4 regions of the Fictibacillus sp. b24 genome follow, and region 3 is predicted to be linked to each of the others. Evidence: riboswitches for the same ligand, from Rfam matches in the RefSeq annotation. Region 3 holds a riboswitch; each other region holds the start of a gene.
The links. A riboswitch is a leader RNA that binds a small molecule or an ion and turns the genes downstream of it on or off. The one in region 3 is predicted to bind S-adenosylmethionine.
Positions count from the first base shown of each region.

Region 1: it holds a riboswitch for S-adenosylmethionine, as region 3 does, so the genes downstream of both, QUF49_RS09455 (bifunctional homocysteine S-methyltransferase/methylenetetrahydrofolate reductase) here and QUF49_RS12565 (2,3-diketo-5-methylthiopentyl-1-phosphate enolase) in region 3, are expected to answer to the same signal.
Region 2: it holds a riboswitch for S-adenosylmethionine, as region 3 does, so the genes downstream of both, QUF49_RS00480 (methionine ABC transporter ATP-binding protein) here and QUF49_RS12565 (2,3-diketo-5-methylthiopentyl-1-phosphate enolase) in region 3, are expected to answer to the same signal.
Region 4: it holds a riboswitch for S-adenosylmethionine, as region 3 does, so the genes downstream of both, QUF49_RS00925 (acyl-CoA dehydrogenase family protein) here and QUF49_RS12565 (2,3-diketo-5-methylthiopentyl-1-phosphate enolase) in region 3, are expected to answer to the same signal.

Region 1 covers NZ_JAUCES010000005.1:1,819,363-1,825,036, forward strand. The annotation lists gene cobA (uroporphyrinogen-III C-methyltransferase) at 1-733, shown strand, start outside; gene QUF49_RS09445 (sirohydrochlorin chelatase) at 734-1,486, shown strand; gene QUF49_RS09450 (precorrin-2 dehydrogenase/sirohydrochlorin ferrochelatase family protein) at 1,502-2,140, shown strand; SAM riboswitch class I at 2,141-2,258, shown strand; gene QUF49_RS09455 (bifunctional homocysteine S-methyltransferase/methylenetetrahydrofolate reductase) at 2,328-4,178, shown strand; gene metH (methionine synthase) at 4,171-5,674, shown strand, end outside.
Region 2 covers NZ_JAUCES010000005.1:69,611-75,284, forward strand. The annotation lists gene QUF49_RS00455 (deoxynucleoside kinase) at 1-92, shown strand, start outside; gene QUF49_RS00460 (deoxynucleoside kinase) at 89-757, shown strand; gene QUF49_RS00465 (MetQ/NlpA family ABC transporter substrate-binding protein) at 807-1,622, opposite strand; gene QUF49_RS00470 (hypothetical protein) at 1,619-1,786, opposite strand; gene QUF49_RS00475 (methionine ABC transporter permease) at 1,874-2,536, opposite strand; gene QUF49_RS00480 (methionine ABC transporter ATP-binding protein) at 2,529-3,542, opposite strand; SAM riboswitch class I at 3,611-3,718, opposite strand; gene QUF49_RS00485 (hypothetical protein) at 3,801-3,959, opposite strand; gene QUF49_RS00490 (hypothetical protein) at 4,038-4,175, opposite strand; tRNA gene QUF49_RS00495 (tRNA-Ser) at 4,394-4,486, opposite strand; gene serS (serine--tRNA ligase) at 4,588-5,674, opposite strand, start outside.
Region 3 covers NZ_JAUCES010000005.1:2,423,907-2,429,580, reverse strand. The annotation lists gene QUF49_RS12580 (carbon-nitrogen family hydrolase) at 1-301, opposite strand, end outside; gene QUF49_RS12575 (pyridoxal phosphate-dependent aminotransferase) at 408-1,574, shown strand; gene QUF49_RS12570 (hypothetical protein) at 1,777-1,950, shown strand; SAM riboswitch class I at 1,973-2,094, shown strand; gene QUF49_RS12565 (2,3-diketo-5-methylthiopentyl-1-phosphate enolase) at 2,172-3,413, shown strand; gene QUF49_RS12560 (2-hydroxy-3-keto-5-methylthiopentenyl-1-phosphate phosphatase) at 3,410-4,081, shown strand; gene QUF49_RS12555 (methylthioribulose 1-phosphate dehydratase) at 4,078-4,743, shown strand; gene QUF49_RS12550 (1,2-dihydroxy-3-keto-5-methylthiopentene dioxygenase) at 4,721-5,257, shown strand; gene QUF49_RS12545 (AI-2E family transporter) at 5,596-5,674, opposite strand, start outside.
Region 4 covers NZ_JAUCES010000005.1:156,896-162,569, reverse strand. The annotation lists gene QUF49_RS00930 (LLM class flavin-dependent oxidoreductase) at 1-849, opposite strand, end outside; SAM riboswitch class I at 969-1,071, opposite strand; SAM riboswitch class I at 1,227-1,339, shown strand; gene QUF49_RS00925 (acyl-CoA dehydrogenase family protein) at 1,627-2,790, shown strand; gene QUF49_RS00920 (DUF817 domain-containing protein) at 2,938-3,720, shown strand; gene QUF49_RS00915 (helix-turn-helix domain-containing protein) at 3,847-4,722, shown strand; gene QUF49_RS00910 (VOC family protein) at 4,767-5,147, shown strand; gene QUF49_RS00905 (response regulator transcription factor) at 5,312-5,674, shown strand, end outside.

The DNA of each region.
Region 1 (5,674 bases), 600 kb from region 3:
TGTAAAAGGTCTTCGTTGTATAGAAGAAGCAGACGTTATTTTATATGATCGCTTAGTAAACAAAGAACTGCTCTCTTATGCAAAACCGGATTGCGATTTAATATATTGTGGTAAACTGCCAAACTACCATTTTATGAAACAAGAAACGATTAATAGCTTTTTAGTCAAACATGCTTTGAAAGGAAAAGTAGTTACGCGGCTAAAAGGCGGAGACCCATTTGTGTTTGGTAGAGGGGGAGAAGAAGCAGAAACGCTTGCAAAAAGTCGTATTCCGTTTGAGGTGATTCCTGGAATAACATCAGGCATTGCAGCACCAGCTTATGCAGGTATTCCTGTTACACATCGAAACATCGCTTCAAGCTTTGCGATCGTTACAGGTCATCGTAAAAAAGGTGAAGAAGATGAACTGAAATGGGAGAGTCTAGCGAACGGTATTGATACATTAGCGATCTATATGGGAGTGGGCAGCCTAGGTTATATTTGCAAGCAGTTGACGAAACACGGAAAAAGCAAAGAAACACCAGTTGCCCTTGTTCAATGGGGATCTTTAGAAAGTCAACGAACCGTTACAGGTACACTGGATACGATTGAGGAAATCGTGGTTAAAGAACAAATTGAGAATCCGAGCATGATTATTGTCGGTGAAGTTGTTCGTCTTCGCAGTGAACTGAAATGGTTTGAACAGCTGCATGAAGAACCGAGCAACCTTGCTGCAGTAAGAGAGGCTTTGTAAATGAAGGCATTGCTCTTTATCTGTCATGGCACAAGACTAAAAAAAGGACGAATGGAAGCGGAAAAATTTGTGAGACTTTGTATGGCACAAGTTGATGTTTCAATAAAAGAGATCTGTTTTTTAGAGCTTGCTGAACCATCTATAGGTCAAGGGTTTGAAACGTGTATACAAAAAGGTGCGACGAGTATCTCTGTTATTCCTGTTTTCTTATTAAGTGCTAATCATATAAAAATGGATATTCCGAAAGAACTTCACCACTTGCAGAATAAATATCCAGGAGTAGAAGTGATTTACGGGCGGCCCTTCGGTGTACATGAAGCCATTCCGCATTTATTGTGGGAGAGAATTATGAACAGTGCGATCAATCTAAAGAAAAATACACATATTCTCCTTGTAGGCAGAGGCAGCACCGATCCAGATGTAAAGCGGGACTTAGAGAAGATCGCGTTTAACGTTCAAAACCATTACGGAATTCCTAGTATTCAAGCTTGTTTTCTAACTGGTTCATTCCCAAGCTTTGAGGAAGCTCTATGGAATAGTCGCGAGTTATACGACCAAGTCATCGTTGTGCCGTATCTTCTATTTTCAGGGCTACTAATAAACGGGATGAAACGTACGATAAGCCATTATCAGCAACAATCTAAACAAACCGTAACTCTTTGTGAGACGCTCGGCTACCATCCGATCCTAAAAGAAGTTTTACTCACACGTATCAATGAAACACTTGAGACTAAGAAATATGCATTTTCTTAAAAAGCGAGGAATGCTATGTATCCCATCCATGTAAACTTGTCTGGTAAAACTGTTATTGTAGCAGGCGGGGGTTTGGTAGCTTATCGTAAAATTAAAGATTTATTAAATGAAGAAGCTATAATTACTGTAATCAGTCTAGCAGCTGTTAACGAGATTCAGGAATGGCATTTTGAACAAAAGCTGACTTGGATTGAAAGAGAAGTGAAACGTGTAGATTTGGAAGAAGCATTCCTAATCATTGCGGCAACCAACTCTAAAGAAACTAACTCTTGGATTGCTTCTCATGCAAAGCCGAATCAGCTCGTAAATGTGGCTGATCATATGGAATTAGGAAACTTTATTGTTCCGAGTGTTGTAAAAAGAGGAAAGCTTGTACTTTCTGTTTCTACTTCAGGAGCTAGTCCCATTCTTTCTAAATCAATAAAAAAAGAGCTGCAGCAAACGTACAGTGAAGACTATGAAACGTATTTAGATTTTTTATTTGAATGCAGAGCAATTATAAAAAGGGAATTTCCGCAAGCTTGCCGAAGATCATTATTAAGAGAGCTAACTGATTCCCGCTTTTTATATGATAAAGAAAAACAAAATGTCTATAAACAGGCACTAATGAACAAAGTTGATCGAAACCTAGCTAGTAAAACAACAAAAGAATAGACCTTATCAAGAGAGGTTGAGGGAGCGGCCCTATGATACCTCAGCAACCAGCAGCTTTTTCAAAGCTGAAATGGTGCTAATTCCTGCGAGTTCACTTATGGACTTGTAAAGATAAGAAGACCCCGGCGCATAAGAAAAAGTCTTCTTTAATAGAAGGCTTTTTTATTTTTTTATATAGGAGGCTATCATGAGTTTAATCACAGACTTAGAACAAAACAAGATACTGATTGGTGATGGTGCGATGGGTACGCTTCTGTATTCCTATGGATCTGACTTTTGTTATGAGGAGTTAAATCTATCTCAAGCAGACCAGATTTATAACATTCATCGTGCTTATCTAGATGCAGGAGCTGACATCATTCAAACCAATACGTATGCAGCGAACTATTCGAAGCTCGAACGTTATGGCCTTCAAGATCATGTAAAAGAGATTAATAAAGCGGCTGTTTCAATTGCTAGAAACGCAGCTCAAAATGAATATGTTGTGGGTACGATCGGTGGAATACGTGGTATTAAACCTAATAGCATCTCACTAGATGAAATCAAGCGCAGTTTCCGCGAGCAGTTATATTGTTTATTAATGGAGAATGTAGACGGCATACAGTTAGAAACGTATTATGACCTGCAAGAGCTTGAAACGGTTTTAGAGATTGCTAGAAAAGAAACTTCTCTACCTATTATTACTCAAGTGTCATTGCAGGAAGTCGGATTTTTGCAAGACCGTACGCCGATCTCGGAAGCGTTGAACCGATTAGAGAACATTGGAGCTGATGTTGTTGGTTTAAACTGCCGTCTAGGGCCATATCACATGCTAAAGACGCTAGAGGAAGTAGCATTGCCAAATTCCGCGTTCCTTTCAGCGTTTCCGAATGCGTCGCTCCCTTCGTATACAGATGGCCGTTTTATATATGAAGGAGACGCTGATTATTTTAAAGAGTGTGCCCATATGTTTAGACAGCAAGGTGTTCGTCTATTAGGTGGCTGTTGTGGTACAACACCTGCTCATATTCGTGCCTTCTCTCAAGAACTTAAAGACTTAGAGGCTGTAACAGAAAAAGAAGTAAGGCAAGTAAAAAGAAAATTGGTTATTCAGTCAGCATCAAAACCTAACTACGTGCCACTTAGTGAAGAAGTTAAAAAAAAGCAATCCATCATTGTTGAATTAGATCCCCCGCGCAAGTTAGACACATCGCGTTTTATGGAAGGAGCAAAAGCCTTAAAAGAAGCGGGAATCGATGCACTTACCCTCGCTGACAATTCACTTGCTTCACCTCGTGTATGTAACTCTGCATTAGGATCAATTGTTCAAAAGCAACTGAACCTTCGCCCGCTCGTTCATATTACGTGCCGCGACAGAAATTTAATTGGTCTTCAGTCTCACTTGATGGGACTTCACACACATGGAATTCATGACATACTTGCAGTTACTGGAGATCCTGCAAGCGTCGGAGATTTCCCAGGTGCTTCGTCCGTATATGATGTTACATCTTTTGAACTTATAAAACTTATAAAACAGTTTAATCAGGGTTCATCTCTTTCTGGAAAAGAGCTGGGAGAGAAAACTTCTTTTACGGTCGGAGCTGCTTTCAACCCGAATATCCGGTCCATTGACAAAGCCGTCGATCGTTTAGAAAAGAAAATTGCTTATGGCGCAGATTACTTTATAAGTCAGCCTGTTTTTTCTGAGCAAAGACTTATTGAAACGTATGAAGCAACAAAACACATCGATCAACCAATCTATATTGGCATCATGCCGCTAACTTCATCACAAAACGCAGAGTTTTTACATCACGAAGTACCAGGAATAAAGCTTTCTGACTCTGTGAGGGATCGCATGAGCAAGTTTAAAGATGATCCTACTCAAGCCCAGAAAGAAGGTTTGCTGATCGCAAAATCATTATTAGACACAGCTATGGAACTCTTTAACGGCATCTACTTGATCACTCCATTCATGCGTTATGAACTAACTGTGGAATTAGCACATTATGCGAAAGAGAACCATCCATCACTACTAGCCAGGAGGTCACAGAATGCCTAAGTCATCAATCGAACAGCAACTGAAGTTAAAGATTTTAGTCATGGATGGAGCTATGGGAACGATGCTTCAAGAAGCAAAACTTACACCAGAAGATTTTGGCGGTGAAGAATATGACGGCTGTAATGAGTATTTAAATGTAACAAGACCTGATGTTATCCTGTCCATTCACCATAAATACCTTGAATCAGGTGCTGACATTATCGAAACCAATACATTCGGTGGAACGAATCTTGTGCTCGATGAATACAAACTGGGACATCGAGCTTATGAGATCAATAAGCTTGGAGCTTCCATTGCCAGAAAAGCAGCTAATGCTGTTTCAACAAAGGAATGGCCGCGTTTTGTTGCGGGCTCACTCGGTCCAACAACAAAAACGCTCAGTGTTACAGGGGGTACTACGTTCGATGCTTTACGTGAATCATATGCTGAACAAGCAAGAGGGTTGATTGATGGCGGTGCGGATCTGCTTCTTTTGGAAACAAGCCAAGATATGTTGAATGTAAAAGCGGGCTATCTAGGGATAGAGAAAGCAATGAAACAAACAGGCAAAGAGATTCCCCTCATGGTGTCTGGAACGATCGAGCCGATGGGAACTACGCTTGCGGGTCAGTCGATTGAAGCTTTTTATATATCGTTAAAGCATATGAAACCAATTGCAGTGGGATTAAACTGTGCAACAGGTCCTGAATTCATGCAGGATCACATCCGTTCCTTATCTCATTTGTCTTCAACAGCAGTAAGCTGTTATCCTAACGCCGGACTTCCTGATGAAGAAGGAAACTATCATGAAACACCAGAATCTCTTGCTGCTAAACTATCTGGATTCGCGGAAAAAGGGTGGCTGAACATTGTTGGCGGCTGCTGTGGAACGACGCCAGCTCATATAGAAGCACTTGCAAAAGTAATGAAAAACTATTCCCCGCGACAGGTGCAAGTAAACGAAACACATATGGTTTCTGGAATCGAACCTTTTATATATGATGATCCAACGTTAAGACCGATCATGGTTGGAGAAAGAACAAATGTGATCGGTTCCCGGAAGTTTAAACGTCTCATTGCTGAAGGGAAGTTTGAAGAAGCTGCTGAAATTGCAAGAGCTCAAGTAAAAGGGGGCGCTCATGTACTCGATGTTTGTTTAGCTGACCCTGACCGCGATGAGTTAAGTGATATGGAAGAGTTTATGAAAGAAGCGGTTAAGAAAGTGAAGATTCCTTTTGTCATCGATTCAACGGATGAAGACGTATTAGAACTCGCCCTAAAATATTCACAAGGAAAAGCCATCATTAATTCCATTAACTTAGAAGACGGTGAAGAACGATTTGAAAAGGTGATCCCGCTTCTTCATAAATATGGAGCGGCAGTAGTTGTCGGAACGATCGATGAAACAGGCATGGGTGTATCTGCACAGCGAAAACTGGAAATCGCAAAGAGATCGTATGACCTTTTAGTTGATAAATATAACGTTTCTCCTTCAGACATCCTATTTGATCCACTCG
Region 2 (5,674 bases), 2.4 Mb from region 3:
ACGAATTAGATTTTGTTGCGTATGAAACGGATAAAGAGAAAATCTTTTCCTTAATCGATGCAACTTTGAAAAAAGGAGAAGTTGCGCGATGAACAAACTAATTCAATACGGCATTCCAAATGATGCTGTCATTACAGTAGCAGGGATGGTCGGAGCAGGTAAATCGACCTTTACAAATGCACTAGCTGAAAAATTAAAGTTTCGTACATCCATGGAAAAAGTCGATAACAACCCATACTTAGAAAACTTTTATCATGATTTTAAACGCTGGAGTTTTCACCTGCAGATCTTCTTTTTAGCTGAGCGATTTAAAGAGCAAAAAAGAATGTTCGATTATGGCGGAGGATTCGTGCAAGACCGTTCCATTTATGAAGATACAGGGATCTTTGCACGTATGCACTTTGATAAAGGGAATATGTCAGAAGTGGATTATGAAACATATACTCACCTTTTTGAAGCGATGGTCATGACACCGTACTTTCCACAGCCGGATTGTTTGATCTATTTAGAAGGTTCTCTTGATGATATTCTAGCTCGTATTCAAAAACGCGGCCGCAAGATGGAGCAAGAAACACCTGTTTCTTATTGGGAAGAAATGTACGATCGCTATGAAAAGTGGATTACGTCCTTCAATTCTTGTCCTGTGCTGCGCGTAAACATCAACGACTACGACCTAAGAGAAAATCCTGAATCGATTGATCATATCGTAGAAAAGATTGCACAAAAAATCGAAGCGAAACGAGAAGTTCGCATATAAACATAAAAACCCCGGAACTCAACTCTATGAGTCCGGGGTTTTGTTTTATCTATTTCTTCATCCATTCGGGTTTTCCGAAGCCTTTGAACTCCTTATCAATTACTTCTTCAAACTCTTTGGATTCAACCACTTCTTTAATATCTTTTGCAAAGGTTGATTCTACGTCTTTTGTGTTTACAACAACACGGTTACGGTACGTATCTGGCATATTTTCTAATTGAATGGCATCAAGCAAGTCCATTTTGGCAGCAAGAGCAAAGTTACCAGGAACTGCTGCAACATCCGCACTTTGTACAGCACGTGGAAGCTGGGCTGCTTCTAATGGTTTAAATACTAAGTTCTTTGGATTATCTTGAACATCTTTTTCAGATGCAGTCAGTTGATTAATACCTTCTTTGATCGTAATCAGCTTTGCATCTTCAAGCATGATCAAGGTACGCGCTAAGTTAACAGGATCGTTCGGAATGGCTAACGTACTGCCTTCTTTAATCTCATCAACAGATTTAAACTTATCGGAATATAGTCCCATCGGTGCTGTTGGAACTATGATTACTTCTGAAAGCTTTAAGTTCTTTTCTTTAGCGAAATTCTCCATATAGACTTTGTGCTGAAAAAGGTTAGCGTCCAGATCTCCTTTAGAAAGTGCCATGTTCGGCTGAATGTAATCACTGAATTCGATCACTTTAACTTTATATCCTTTTTTCTCAAGGGAGGGCTTGATCGCTTTGTTGACCATGTCTGTATATGGTCCCGCTGTTGCTCCAAGTGTCACTTCCTTGTCTTTAGATGCATCTGATGATGACGAGCAGCCAGCTAAACCAAAAGCTAGCAGTGCAGTTAGTAGTGTAAGTATGATTTTTTTCATGTTGATCCCCTTTTAAAAATTGTTTTTGAAAATCCTAGATGCTCTTGTATGTTGTTGGTTTCCGTTCCATATGCTCGCTTTCCACGGGGCGTACGGTGAGCCTCCTGTCGCTTTGCGCCATTAGGAGTCTCCACCTGACCGCTCGTCCCGTAGGAGTCTCGCATCTTCCACTTCAACCAACTTATCGATGGTGTATCGTTAAAACCGATTAAAGATAAGCCTTTATCGCCTCTTACCTTTAGTGAAAAAAATTATCTCTTATTCACAGCCTTCGCTGCGCCGTCTCCGATGACTTGCATGAGCTGGACGATGACGATTAGTAAAACGACAGTTGTGAGCATGATCGTGTTGTCGTAGCGATAGTAACCAAAGCGGATTGCGAAGTCTCCGATCCCTCCGCCGCCGACGATACCGGCCATGGCTGAATAGCCAAGTAAGCTGATTGCGGTGACCGTTATCGCCTGAACAATTCCTGGCTTCGCTTCTGGAAGGAGAACTTCCCGAATGATCATCCATGGCGTTGCACCCACTGCAACTGCCGCTTCGATCACTCCTTTATCGATTTCTCGTAAAGAAGTTTCTACGAGCCTTGCAAAGAACGGAATGGCTGCAACTGATAAAGAGACAGATGCTGCTGTTGGTCCAATCGTTGTTCCGGTGATTAATTGTGTTAATGGTAATAAAGCAACTAATAAAATAATGAATGGTACAGAGCGGATCAAGTTCACAAGTATACCCGCTATCTGCTTGATCCACACGTTCTCAAACAACAAACCTTTGTCAGTAACAAACAGGATAATTCCAAGGGGTAATCCCACAATTAATGAAACACCTAGTGATATGGCGACCATATACAACGTTTCAAAAAATGCCTTATTTAAATCTGGCAGAATGTTAAATATTGAATCAAGCAACGTTCTTCACCACCTCAAGATTTTCTATACGGCTTTCAATATACGTAATCGCTCGTTTTACCTCTGTCTCATCACCAATTAGTTCCATAATAAAGATTCCGAGCGGCGTTTCCTGGATATATTCAATCTTTCCGTGAAGGATATTTCCTTTTACTTTAAAGTTTTGGAAAAGCTCAGAAACAACGGCTTCTTCTGCGATCGCTCCCTTAAATTGAATCTTTATCACGGTACCTTTTCTATTCTTCAGTAATGGTTCTGGCAAATCCATCTGTATAACGGAACTGATAAATGTTTTCGTTAATTCTTTTTCGGGATTTGCAAAAATGTTATAAACATCACCTGACTCAATGATCTCCCCATCCTGCATGACAGCCATACGGTGGCAAATCTCCTTTACGACTTCCATCTCATGTGTGATGAGTACAATCGTAATTCCTAACTTTTTATTAATTGATTTTAAAAGTGAAAGGATGGACTTTGTAGTATTCGGATCAAGAGCAGATGTAGCTTCATCACAAAGTAATACCTTCGGGTCATTGGCGAGAGCTCTCGCGATACCGACTCGCTGCTTCTGCCCGCCACTCAACTGAGAAGGATATTGATCTTTTTGATTTTCTAATCCGACCATCTTCAACAGCTCTTGTGTTTTGCGATTGATCTCATCTTTTGTTTTTCCTGCCGCTTTTAAAGCAAACGCGATATTTTCAAAAACGGTTTTTGCGCTGATCAGATAAAAGTGCTGAAAGATCATGCCGATCTTAAGCCGCTCTTCCCGAAGCTCCTTTTTCCCTAACGCGGTTATCGATACTCCGTCGATGAGTATGTCCCCTGATGTTGGTTTTTCCAATAAATTCAGGCAGCGAAGAAGTGAACTTTTTCCGGCACCGCTGTAACCGACAATCCCAAAGATCTCCCCTTTGTCTATTGATAGCGATACATTCTTCACGCCAACGATTTCTTTTCCTTTTGCTTTATATATTTTGGTTACCTCTCTAACCTCGATCATCTGTCTTCCCCCTCAACATATAAAAAAGCCCTCTTCATTCTATGGAAGAGGGCGAATAAGCAATCATCGACTTATCTTCCAGAATGAACCTATCATTCTGCAGGAAGTGGCACCGTTCCATCATGGAGGTTGCCGGACGTCATAGGGCCTGATCCCTCGGTCTCTCTTAATAAGCATTTCATATTGAATTAAGTATAGTTGTCATCATACTCCCTGTCTAAAAGTTCTGTCAATACTAAATTTTATCACTTTAAAGTGTTAGCGCTTACATTGCAGTTGTGTAAAGGAAGCTTTTTTAATGGCTGTTTTCGTATTCATTGATGTTTTTGAAAGTGGTTGATCTATGTTCCAGGTGCTTCGCTTTCCGCAGGGCAGGCGGTGAGCCACATTCGTACGTTTCACTCTTAAGTGTCTCACCTGTCTAGTTGCAGTGGCAAGCCACTCGAGGTCAAAAGCTAAATGGTCTACAAGGTAAAGTGCGCCTTGCTAGCCCCTTCACCTTTTGCTTGTCGGGGCTGAACGAGCCACTTCCACTTTTCGGACTGCCCGCCTGTCCCGCAGGACAAGGAAGGCTACGGCAGCGACACATCGCACGAAGAAAATTTGAAGTTCAATTTTCGAGGAGTCTCTCACCTTCCACTTCAACCAACTTGTCATAGAAGCGAATGAAAAAAGATTGAAAAGCATCAATTCTTTATTTAACAGCCATTTAAACTAAAATCAAATCTGATAAAAACTTATTGAGTCAAAAATTATAGAATTGAGTCTTGCTGCAAAAGTCGACACTCCTTCATCAAAAAACACAACAAAAAAACCACCTGATGTAAGATCAAGTGGTTTGAATATGTATATGGAGGAGGTAGAGGGATTCGAACCCCCGCGGGTCGTTAAACCCCTGTCGGTTTTCAAGACCGATCCCTTCAGCCGGACTTGGGTATACCTCCGTGTGACTGACAAGAACTATATTAACATGAGGACGAATATAGTGTCAACGCTTTTCGAGAAAAAAATTCAAAAAAAGAGAGGGGATTTCCCTCTCTTCATTTTACTTAATTACTTCCTTATTACCCATGTAAGGACGAAGCACTTCTGGAATCACAACCGTGCCGTCTTCTTGCTGGTAGTTTTCCAAGATTGCAGCGACTGTGCGTCCGATTGCTAACCCAGATCCGTTAAGTGTGTGAACGAATTCCGGCTTCCCTTTTGCATCTCTGCGGAAACGAATTTGAGCACGGCGCGCTTGGAAATCTTCAAAGTTAGAACAAGAAGAAATCTCGCGGTACTCGCTGTAGCTCGGCAGGTATACTTCGATATCGTATTTTTTAGCAGCTGTGAATCCTAGGTCAGCTGTACACATGCTGAGTACACGGTACGGCAGGTTAAGAAGCTGCAGTACTTTTTCAGCGTGTCCTGTAAGCTTTTCAAGCTCGTCATAAGAATCTTCTGGTTTAACGAAGCGAACAAGCTCTACTTTATTGAACTGATGCTGACGAATTAAACCGCGCGTGTCGCGTCCTGCAGAACCTGCTTCAGAACGGAAACATGCGCTGTACGCTGCATATGTGATCGGCAGTTCTTCAGCTGTTAAAATCTCTTCACGGTGCATGTTCGTTACAGGAACTTCAGAAGTTGGAATTAAGAAATAGTCTTCTTCGCGAATTTTAAACGCGTCTTCTTCAAACTTTGGCAGCTGTCCTGTACCTGTCATGCTTTGACGATTTACCATGTACGGAGGAAGAACCTCTGTATAACCGTGTTCGTCTTCGTGAAGGTCCATCATAAAGTTAATTAAGGCACGCTCTAATCGTGCTCCAAGACCTTTGTAGAAAGCGAAGCGGCTGCCAGTCACTTTCGCTCCGCGTTCAAAATCAACGATGTTTAAATCCGTTGCGATATCCCAGTGTGCTTTTGCTTCAAATGCAAACTCAGGTACTTCACCCCAGTGACGAACTGGAACGTTATCATCCTCTGTCTCACCAACAGGAACACTTTCATGCGGCAGGTTAGGAAGCGTCAGCATGATACCGTGAAGGTCTTCTTCTACTTGACGCAGTTCATCGTCCATCGTTTTAATCTTGTCGCCTACTTCACGCATCTCTGTAATTAGGTGATCAGCGTCCTTTTTCTCACGC
Region 3 (5,674 bases):
GGTTAAAAGTAAGGGATGTATTGTATACAGAGTTGCCGTCCCGAAACGCGACAGATCCACCGACAATATTAATATTAAGCTCTTTTGATAGTTTGCTTAGCCAGTTTTTAGCACGCTCTCCATAGTGATCACTAATCTGATCTAAGCGAGTTAAGTCATATCCTGTATCCCAAAGTTCTGGCAGAATAATCGTATCAGGATGATGCGCATTTACCGTCTCACGTATTTTAGTGTCAATGTGTTCATAGTTTTTATCAGGATTGCCATACTGGACATCTACTTGTATACAGGCAATTTTCATAATTGGACCCCCATCGTGTAAAAAAGTCTTTACAGAATTTCCTTAAGCGTATAACATAACTGATTAGAATTTCAAGAACATTCAAATTAGACTGGAAGTGATCGATGTGAAACGTTTTGAACAGGCCGAAGTAATGGGGAAGCTGCCAGAGCAATTTTTCGCCAAGCTTGTAAAAAAAGTATCTCACTATGTAGAACAAGGCTATGACGTTATTAATCTTGGACAAGGAAATCCAGATCAGCCAACGCCTCAGCATATTGTTGAAGCTCTAAAAGAGGGGGCTGACAGACCTGATTATCATAAATACTCACCGTTTCGCGGACATGGATTTTTGAAGCAGGCAGCTGCAGATTTTTATAAACGAGAATATGGTGTGTCACTCGATCCAGAGAAAGAAGTTGCCGTACTCTTTGGTGGAAAAGTGGGTTTAGTAGAGTTATCACAGTGCTATTTAAATCCAGGGGATGTTGCGCTCGTTCCGGACCCAGGATATCCGGACTATTGGTCAGGTGTAGCGATGGCAGGAGCGAAAATGGAGACGATGCCGCTTCGGCAAGAAAACGATTTTTTGCCGCGTTATGATGAACTTTCACATTCGGTGCTTGATGCAGCAAAACTTATGTTTTTAAACTATCCGAATAACCCGACAGCTGGAGTAGCCAGTGAAGCATTTTTTGAAGAGACCATCGAGCTTGCTAAAAAGCATGATATTTTAGTTTGTCATGACTTCGCGTATGGTGCGATCGGATTTGATGGGGAAAAACCTATTAGCTTTTTACAAGCTGAAGGAGCAAAGGACGTAGGAATTGAAATTTATACGCTTTCTAAAACGTACAACATGGCAGGATGGCGCGTTGGGTTTGCTGTCGGCAACGCATCTGTTATCGAATCTATTAATCTGCTGCAAGATCATTTTTATGTGAGCTTGTTTGGAGCGGTGCAGTATGCAGCAGCAGAAGCACTGAACGGTTCACAGGAATGTGTGGATGAATTGGTCGAGACTTATGAAAGACGACGTGATGCGTTCATCGGGCGTTTGAATGAAAACGGATGGAACGTGGAAGCTCCAAAAGGATCCTTCTTCTGCTGGCTTCCTGTACCAGAAGGATACACATCTGAAACATTCGCAGACTATTTGCTGGAGAAAGCCCACGTTGTAGTTGCACCAGGAATTGGGTTCGGAAGTGAAGGCGACAACTATGTCCGCGCTGGCCTTTTGACATCTGAAGAACGATTGATTGAAGCTGCTGACAGAATTACTAGGCTGTTTTAGAAGGCTATTTTAAAAGTTCCTTCATGGACAGTTGATTGAAGTGGAAGATGCGAGACTCCTGCGGGACGAGCGGGCAGTACGAAAAGTGGAAGTGGCTCGTTCAGCCCCGACAAGCAAAAGGTGAATGGGCTAGGAAGGCGCTCTTTGCCTTCTGGACCATTTAGCTTTTGACCTCGAGGGGCTAGCCACTGCAACTAGACAAGTGAGACACTTAAAAGTGAAACGTAACGAATGTGGCTCACCGCCTGCCCCGCGGAAAGGGAGCACCTGGAACGGAAATCAACCACTCTCAAGAGCAACAAAGTATATCTTAAAAGCAACTTCTAGAAAAAAATTGGTTGACAGATTCTTCATGCCCTGTCATAATCACAATTAAAATTATATTCTAACAATTTGCACTCTTATTAAGAGCAGGTGGAGGGACTAGCCCGATGAAACCCGGCAACCATTCAGCTTTTTTATTTAGCTGAAAACGGTGCTAATTCTTGCAGCCTTACGAAATCAGGCTGAGAGATAAGAGGAAGCGGAACTGTCACTATTATGACGCCCCTTCCTCGTGAAGGGGCTTTTTGCGCGTTTGAAAGGAGTTAAACCAACATGAGTAAAATTACAGCGACGTACTTAGTACATGACAAAAAAGAAAACTTAGAGAAAAAAGCAGAAGGAATTGCACTCGGTCTGACCGTCGGTTCCTGGACAGATCTTCCTCAGCTCGAGCAGGATCAACTTTTAAAACATAAAGGAATCGTTGAAGAAGTGATTGAACTTCCTGGAGATGTAGCTGCTGATCAGTATCTAGGCAGCAAAAGAACTAGAGGTTTGCTAAAGATTTCATATCCTTCAGCCAACTTTTCTAACGATCTCCCGGCCATCCTTACTACAGTTTTCGGAAAGCTTTCTTTAGATGGAGAGATCAAGCTGATAGATTTAGAATTTGATAAACAGTTAGAACAAAGTTTTCCAGGTCCAAAATACGGTATTTCCGGAATACGAGATATTCTTGGTGTTCAAGATCGCCCTCTTGTAATGAGCATCTTTAAAGGAGTTCTTGGTAAAGACCTTTCATTCTTTAAACAGCAGCTTTATGAACAGGCATTAGGCGGCGTGGACCTTGTAAAAGATGACGAAATTTTGTTTGACAATCCGCTTACTCCTTTTGAAGAACGAATTAAGACGGCAAAAGAAGTGTTGGATTCCGTTCAGAATCGTACAGGTGAAAAGACACTTTATGCGGTGAACCTGACAGGCAGAACAAGTGAGCTTCGTGATAAAGCAAGACGCGCAGCAGAATTAGGTGCGAATGCATTATTGTTCAACGTTCTGTCCTATGGGCCAGATGTGCTGCAAGAATTGGCAGAGGACAAAGAGATTCCGCTGCCAATCATGGCGCATCCGGCATTATCGGGAGCGATTGGCTCATCTTCCCTTTACGGAATCGGGTATTCAGTTTTGCTAGGAAAACTGCTTCGCTATGCTGGAGCTGACCTTGTGTTGTTCCCGTCTCCATATGGAAGTGTGGCGCTCGATCGCAATGAAACATTAAGCATAGCTGATTCATTAACGACAGACGTTATTTCACTGAAAAAGTCATTCCCGGTACCGTCAGCAGGTATCCACCCAGGTTTAACTCCCGTTTTATATAACGATTTTGGCGTAGATAGCGTCATTAATGCAGGTGGCGGAATTCATGGGCATCCTGATGGAGCAGCAGGCGGTGCAAGAGCGTTCCGTCAGGCTGTAGATGCGGTTGTGAAAGGTGAAGACTTTGAACAATACGCAGAGAAACACGCTGAACTTCAAAAAGCCCTTGAGCTATGGGGAGGGGTGCCGGTTAAATGACGAGAAATGGATCTGTAATCTTTTGCGATTTTGACGGCACAGTTACCGAAAAGGATAACATTGTCGCGATCATGGAGGAGTTTTCGCCTGATGGCTGGCAACCAATCGTGAAAGATATATTGAATGAAACCATCTCCATCCGTGAAGGGGTTGGAAGGATGTTTTCAAGAATATCTTCAGATAAAAAGCAAGAAATTATCGAATTCGTATTAACCCGTTCTAAGATTAGAGACGGCTTTCAGGAGTTTATTGATTTTACCAAAGCTGAAAAAATACCGCTTTATATCGTAAGCGGGGGAATTGATTTTTTTGTCAATCCTGTCCTGGAAAACAAAATTATGCCTGAGCACATTATCTGCAATGCTAGTGACTTTTCAGGTGACACGATAAAAATTCTATGGCCGAACGCATGTGATGATTTGTGTACGAACGATTGCGGCTGCTGCAAGCCCTCTGTCATTCGTCGATTGGATCATCAGTACAGAGATGCAGAAAAAATTGTAATCGGCGATTCAATCACCGATTTGCAAGCTTCCAAATTAGCTGACTTCGTTTTTGCAAGAGACTACCTGATTGAAAAATGTGAGGAAAACCAAATTTCTTACACACCTTTTGAAACGTTTCATGACATTATTCATGCATTAGAGAAAAGAGGTGTACGAAGTTGAGTAAACAACAGCGCTGGAATGAGCTTGCTGATGTAAAAGATGAACTCGCTGCACGAGATTGGTTTCCAGGCACAAGCGGGAATGTTTCTATAAAAGTCAGTGAATCACCGCTTGCCTTTTATGTATCAGCAAGCGGAAAGGATAAAACGAAACGTACTTCTGAAGACTTTCTTCTAGTTGATGAGTATGGCAGACCAGTTGAAGAAACTCAACTTAAAGCTTCAGCAGAAACAGGCATTCATTGTGAAGTCTATCGCTTAACAGATGCTGGCTGCTGTTTGCACGTTCATACGGTTGAGAACAACTTGATCTCAGAGTTGTATGGAGATCAAGGGGAAATTACTTTCCAAGGTCAGGAGCTGATTAAAGCATTCGGAATTTGGGAAGAAGACGGCAGAATAACTGTTCCTATCGTGGAAAATTATGCAGATTTAATAAAGCTTTCTGAAGCCGTTGGTGCAGTAATAAAGCCTGACACGAAAGCAGTACTTATTCGAAATCACGGTATCACTGTATGGGGCAGAAACGCATTTGAAGCGAAGAAGCACCTAGAAGCTTTTGAGTTTTTATTTTCTTACCACTTAAAATTGCAAACTCTATCTTTTTTTAATAAAAATAACTCATTTGGAGGCGTTAAAAATGGCACAACTACGATTTCATGATAACAACGAAAGAATTGAAAACCAAAGTGAAGTAGAAGCTTATTTAAACTCACAGGAAGTTATTTACGAAAAATGGGACATTGAAAAGCTTCCGGCACATCTTCGCGAGAACTACGCGTTAAGTGATGAAGATAAAGCAGAAGTGATTCAAACTTTCCGCAGCGAGATCGACGATATTTCTGAGCGCAGAGGATATGTTACTGAAGATGTAATTTCTCTCTCTGACGCAACACCGAACTTAGATGAACTTCTGAAAAATTTTTTAGCAGAACACCACCACACAGATGACGAAGTTCGCTTTATCGTTTCAGGACACGGGATTTTTGCCATTGAAGGGCCAAACGGAAGGTTTTTTGATGTAGAACTAGAGCCAGGAGACTTGATCTCGGTTCCAGAAAACTTCCGTCATTACTTCACACTGCAAGCAGACCGCAAAGTAGTAGCGGTACGAATTTTCAAATCAAAAGAAGGCTGGGTTCCGATCTACGATAAAGAGCCACAAGAAGCTAAATAATGTTAAGGAAGCATACCTTTTTTTTTTGAAAGGTGTGCTTTTTTATAGAATGAACCCTATTTCTATAAATCTAGATGACGTCGGAAGCTCGTTCAGCGGCATTTATGCTCGCTGAACGAGCGCAAAATGAGATTTACGAGCGCAAAATGAGATTTACGAGCGCAAAATGAGATTTACGAGCGCAAAATGAGATTTACGAGCGCAAAATGAGATTTACGAGCGCAAAATGAGATTTACGAGCGCAAAATGAGATTTACGAGCGCAAAAATTTTACAATCCCAATCCACACAAAAAAGCACCGGTACTACAGCCGGTGCTTTCTCCTATTCTTACTTATCCTATAATTCTTTCGTTCTTCGTAAATTAATTAATCTGTAAGTATGCAACGCAATAACCTTCAATACAGCATATACAGGA
Region 4 (5,674 bases), 2.3 Mb from region 3:
GTTTAAGAATGAAAAAATTTTGATGTTTTCAGGGTTTCGACCGTGTTTTTCTGCACGCTCTCGAATGTCGTTCGTATAATAGCGAATTCTTTGAGGTGTTGGGCCGCCAACGAAGATACACTCTGCATGCTTTGCTGCAAAATCACGGCCTCGCTCTGACGTTCCAGCTTGATAAATCACAGGTGTTCTTTGTAGCGAAGGCTCACTTAAATGTGGTCCTTCGACATTAAAATATTGTCCTTTATGATTAATCTCATGAACTTTCTCAGGATCTACAAGCGTATTGTTTTCGGGGTCTTCAATAAATGCACCATCTTCCCAGCTGCTTTCCCAAAGCTTGTATGACACTTCTAAATATTCATCAGCGATGTTGTACCTCTCATCATGTTTAATCATATCTTCTAAACCAAAATTCCTTGCAGCGTTCGGCAAGTAAGACGTGACCACATTCCAAGCGATACGACCTTTTGTTAAGTGATCAAGTGTGGAAAAACGTCTCGCGTTGCCAAAGGGCTGTTCATACGTAGTACTAACCGTTACGGCAAACGATAGATTTTCTGTAACACTCGCCATCGCAGATATGAGAAGCGCTGGATCATTCAGCGGCACTTGCAATCCATCACGGATTGACGGATGCTTGCTTTTTTTGTACACGTCATATACGCCGAGCACATCTGCAAAAAACACAGCATCAAACTTTCCTTTTTCTAGAAGTTTTGCGTATTCAATCCAATAATTCAGATTCTTGTAGTTTCTATGTCTCTTGTTCTCCGGGTGCTTCCAAAGGCCATGAGAATTATGCATGGCACTCGTCATCTCAAACGCGTTAAACAAAATTTCTTTACTCAAAATTGTTTCCTCCGTTGCATAGAATTTTTTTGTACCCGTTCCAAGAGAAAATGAAAAAACCTCTTCAAATTAAGAAGAGGTTTAAAAATACGTTAAATAAACATACGTATATAGATCTCCTCTTATCTTTCAAGCTACTAGCTTGCTGGAATTGGCACAGTACTAAAAATAGTTGTTGCCGAGGCTTCAAAGGGCCAGTCCCTCCACCTCTCTCGATAAGGAATCGATAATATTCAATTTAGTAACGAAATATACAGGAATAAAAATAACCTGTCAATGGAATTTAGAGAAATAAATTAATTTTCTTAACAATCAGTTTTTTTGTTGACAGCGGTTTGTTTTATCCTCTATAGTGATGACTAATAATTAAATATTGTATCTTATCAAGAGTCAGGGGAGGAACTGGTCCTACGATCCTGCAGCAACCGCTTTTATTAAAAGAAAGGTGCTAATTCCAGCAGATGTTCTTTGAATGTCTGATAGATGAGAGAGCGTGTTAGCACATGGAATCTACGTCCTCTTTCGTCTTTGAAAGAGGGCTTTTTTGTGCTTGGTTGTACTTCGATGTCATGTGAGCGGTTGATTTCCGTTCCAGGTGCTCGCTTTCCGCGGGGCAGGCGGTGAGCCACATTCGTACGCTTCACTTTTAAGTGTCTCACCTGCCTACCTGTCCCGCAGGAGTCTCCCACCTTACACTCCAATCAACGGGTCAGTGAAGTCCTTTATGTAAGCCAAATACAAAATCCAACTTATTTCCAAAAACTATAGGAGGCAAACATGAGCATACCTTTGAGAAAAACCATCCAAAAAGATACTTTTGAAGAGACTATAAACACCGCCCTATCACTAAAAGAAAACTTTAAGAAACGAGCAGAACATGTAGATCGAGAAGGAATTTTCCCATATGAGAACTTTCAAGACCTGAAGGATCATGATTTCCTTTCACTCACCATCCCAAAAGAATATGGTGGTAAAGGATTAAATCTTCTTGAGTTTTTAACCATTCAAGAGCACTTAGCTGAGGGAGATGCTCCTACTGCCCTCTCTCTTGGGTGGCATCTGGGTACACTTTTAGAGGCGGCAGAAAACCGGCATTGGAAAGGCGACGCGTTCGCTAATCTTAGCCGAAAAGTTGTTGAACAAAAAGCACTCATTAACTTGGCACAAACAGAGCGCGCGACAGGAAGTCCCTCTCGAGGGGGTATACCTACTACAACAGCAGTCAAGAAAGCAGACGGATGGCTGATTAACGGAAGCAAGGCTTTTACTTCTATGGCAGAAGCCCTTGATTACTCGGTCATCACAGCCACAATCTCAGAAACCAATCATAAAGGATTTTTCTTAGTAAATCACAAAGAAAAAGGGGTTTTTGTAAAAGAAACATGGGACAGCATCTCGATGAGAGGAACAAAAAGTGATGATCTCCTATTGAACGACGTTTATGTACCTGAGGAAAATTTACTTGTCGTAGAAGATGGGAAAAACATCGTACCTAAAGGCTGGTATCTGCAAGTGCCTGCAGTTTATCTAGGTATCGCAAGAGCAGCACGGAATTACGCAATTGAATTTGCGTCAGAGTATAGCCCTAACACCTTATCAGGACCTATCTCAGATGTGCCAGAAGTGAGAAGAAAGATTGGCAAGATCGAACTTGAGCTATTTCAAGCAAGAACGATTCTTCACGCCGTTGCTGAAAAATGGGTAAACCACCCTGAACAACGTCAGAATCTAGGTACAGAACTCGCTGCAGTTAAGCATTCTGTAACAAACAGCGCGAACAGAGTGGTTGATCTCGCGATGAGAATCGTTGGGGCTAGAAGTCTTTCTGTACAAAATCCGCTTCAACGGCACTTTCGAGATGTAAGAGCCGGTCTTCATAATCCACCAACAGATGATGCAATAGTTTATTCACTAGCTGATGCAGCACTGACAAAGAGGTAAGCTCTTTTTTACAAGACTAACATGAATCTGTCAACTGACAGATCCCTGTTAAAATAAACAGCTTTTTGTATGATGTGCTTCTGAACACCATAGGTTATTATAGATACAATATATTTCCATTTTAATCTATAAAAAGGTGGTTGGCTCATGAGGGCGCTCGTTCAGTTCACATACTTACAAGCACTTTCTTGTATCTTTCCTGTCGTTATCTTTGGTGCTTTAGCACTTTCAAAGTTTATCAGCATCCCTCTTATACCACGATACGATTTTATCCTAATCGTTTGCTTGCTGACCCAGATCGTTATGATCCTGACAAAACTAGAAACGATGGATGAACTTAAAGTCATTTGTGTCTTTCACTTGATCGGTCTTGCTCTAGAATTGTTTAAGGTTCATATGGGCTCGTGGAGCTATCCAGAAGAAGCATATACAAAGATCTATGGAGTTCCCCTCTACAGCGGCTTTATGTATGCAAGTGTTGCAAGCTATATCTGTCAGAGCTGGAGACGATTAGATCTTCACATTACAGGATGGCCCAAACCCCTGTACGCTTTTGGAATATGTTTTCTGATCTATATGAATTTCTTTACTCATCATTTTTTAATCGATGCAAGATGGATATTGATTACTCTTCTTTTTCCGATTTTCTATCAAACAACTGTTCATTATCGAATTCTCAACAAAGTATATAAAATGCCTATCATTCTTTCGTTTTTATTAATTGGGTTTTTTATATGGATTGCAGAAAACATTACAACCTTTTTAGGAGCATGGCAGTACCCGAATCAACAAACCTCTTGGTCACTTGTTCATCTCGGTAAGATCAGCTCTTGGTTCTTACTCGTCATCATCAGCATCATTATTGTTGCACAGTTAAAACGGATAAAAAGTCATCAAAAAGAAACGTCTTTTCATACTAAAAACCTTTAGCATTGGCTTATAAGCCCGTGCTTTTTTTCATTGTTTCATGTGAAACATTCCTAAAACAAACGCGTACACGAACTGCTTTATAAGGTATAATTTCCCTATTAAACTCTGTATAGGAGAAAAAACATAATGGCTGAGAAAATCGCATCGAATTATATTCTGCACGCACAGAGTGACCAATTCGATTGGCATGGAAACGGGCTTCTCTCCATCAAGACCTTCACGAACGGAAAAGCTCATTACAAAACGAATAAAGGTTATTTTGCCGTTGAAGATGATTTTTATCTGCTGCTAAACGCAGGTCCTTACGCCATCACTATTGATGAACAAACGGAAGTTGAATCCTTTTGTGTTTTTTTTCAAGATAAATTTGCTGATGATATTTTTCGGAACATGTCTGATTCATCCATTAAGCTTCTGGATGAACCTTTCCATAACAAGACACCTGATTCTTTTTTTGAAAAAACTTATCAAAAAAGTTCTGTTCTGAACGATCAATTAAATCAGTTAAAGAAGTCAACCTATCTATATAAAGATGATTCACTCTTACTAGATGAACAATTTCATTTCATCATGCAGTCTATTGTATTTGAGCAAATGAATACGTGGGAAAAAGTGAACAAACTGGATGCTGCAAAGCCATCTACACGTGAGGAAATTTATAAAAGAATCTCCATAGCCCATGAATACATTCGTGCTTTTTTTGATAAAAAGGATATTTCTCTTGATGAAATTGCTGCTGTCTCTTGTTTATCGCCCAATCATCTATTACGAAACTACTTTACCATCTATAAAAGAACACCTTTTCAACACATTGCAGATCTGCGTATTAAAAAATCCATATCTTTGTTACAGAACCTTGACTACTCAATGACCGACATTACGTTTGAAATTGGGCTGAACAATCCTGTTTCATTTAGCAAATTGTTTAAACAGCACGTTGGACTCTCTCCCCTTCAATACCGAAAAAAGGTGATATTGGATAAGAATCAAACGCTAAGTTAGTTTATGATGATGAAGAAAACAATAAGGGAGAGATAACCATGACCATTCAAACGAATGTTATTCAAAAAGTGGGACAGCTTGCCGTACCGGTTCATGACATCACACGCTCGATTCATTTCTATAAGGACATCTTAGGACTAAATCTATTATTTCAGACAGATACGATGGCGTTCTTTGATTGCAACGGACTTAGAATCATGTTAACCCTGCCTGAGAAAGAGGAGTTTGCTCATTCCAGCTCTGTTATTTATTTTAACGTTGAGCACATTAAGCAAGCCTACAAAACGCTTCAGGAAAAAGGAGTAGCGTTCGTCGATTCACCGCACATCGTTGCAAAAATGGGAAATACAGAAACGTGGATGGTATTCTTTAAAGATTCTGAAGGAAATACACACAGTTTGATGAGTGAAGTTGAAGTTTCATAGTTTTTGTAAAGGACCCCCGAGTATGGGGGTCTTTTTATTTGTACAAAAACAAAAATCCCATCGCCGTATGAAAGAGAATTCTTATAAACGGCTTTTGGTAGTAAATATCCAAGTTATGCTATACACTCAATGTAAATAATATGGTGATTTGCGTGGTGATGGATTTGTTTAAAGTTTTATTAATTGAAGATGATTCAACGCTATTTAACGAAATTAAAGAACGTTTATCTCAATGGTCGTATGAGGTTTACGGTATTACTAACTTTGGACGTGTTATTCAGGATTTCATTGATATCAAACCAGACCTAGTCATCATTGATATCCAGCTGCCTAAATTTGATGGCTTTCATTGGTGCAGAAATATTCGGTCTCATTCCAATGTTCCCATTATCTTTTTATCCTCTCGCGACCATCCGAGTGACATGGTGATGTCCATGCAGCTTGGAGCGGATGATTTTGTACAAAAGCCCTTTCATTTTGACGTATTAATCGCTAAGATCCATGCGATCTTACGACGTGTTTATAAC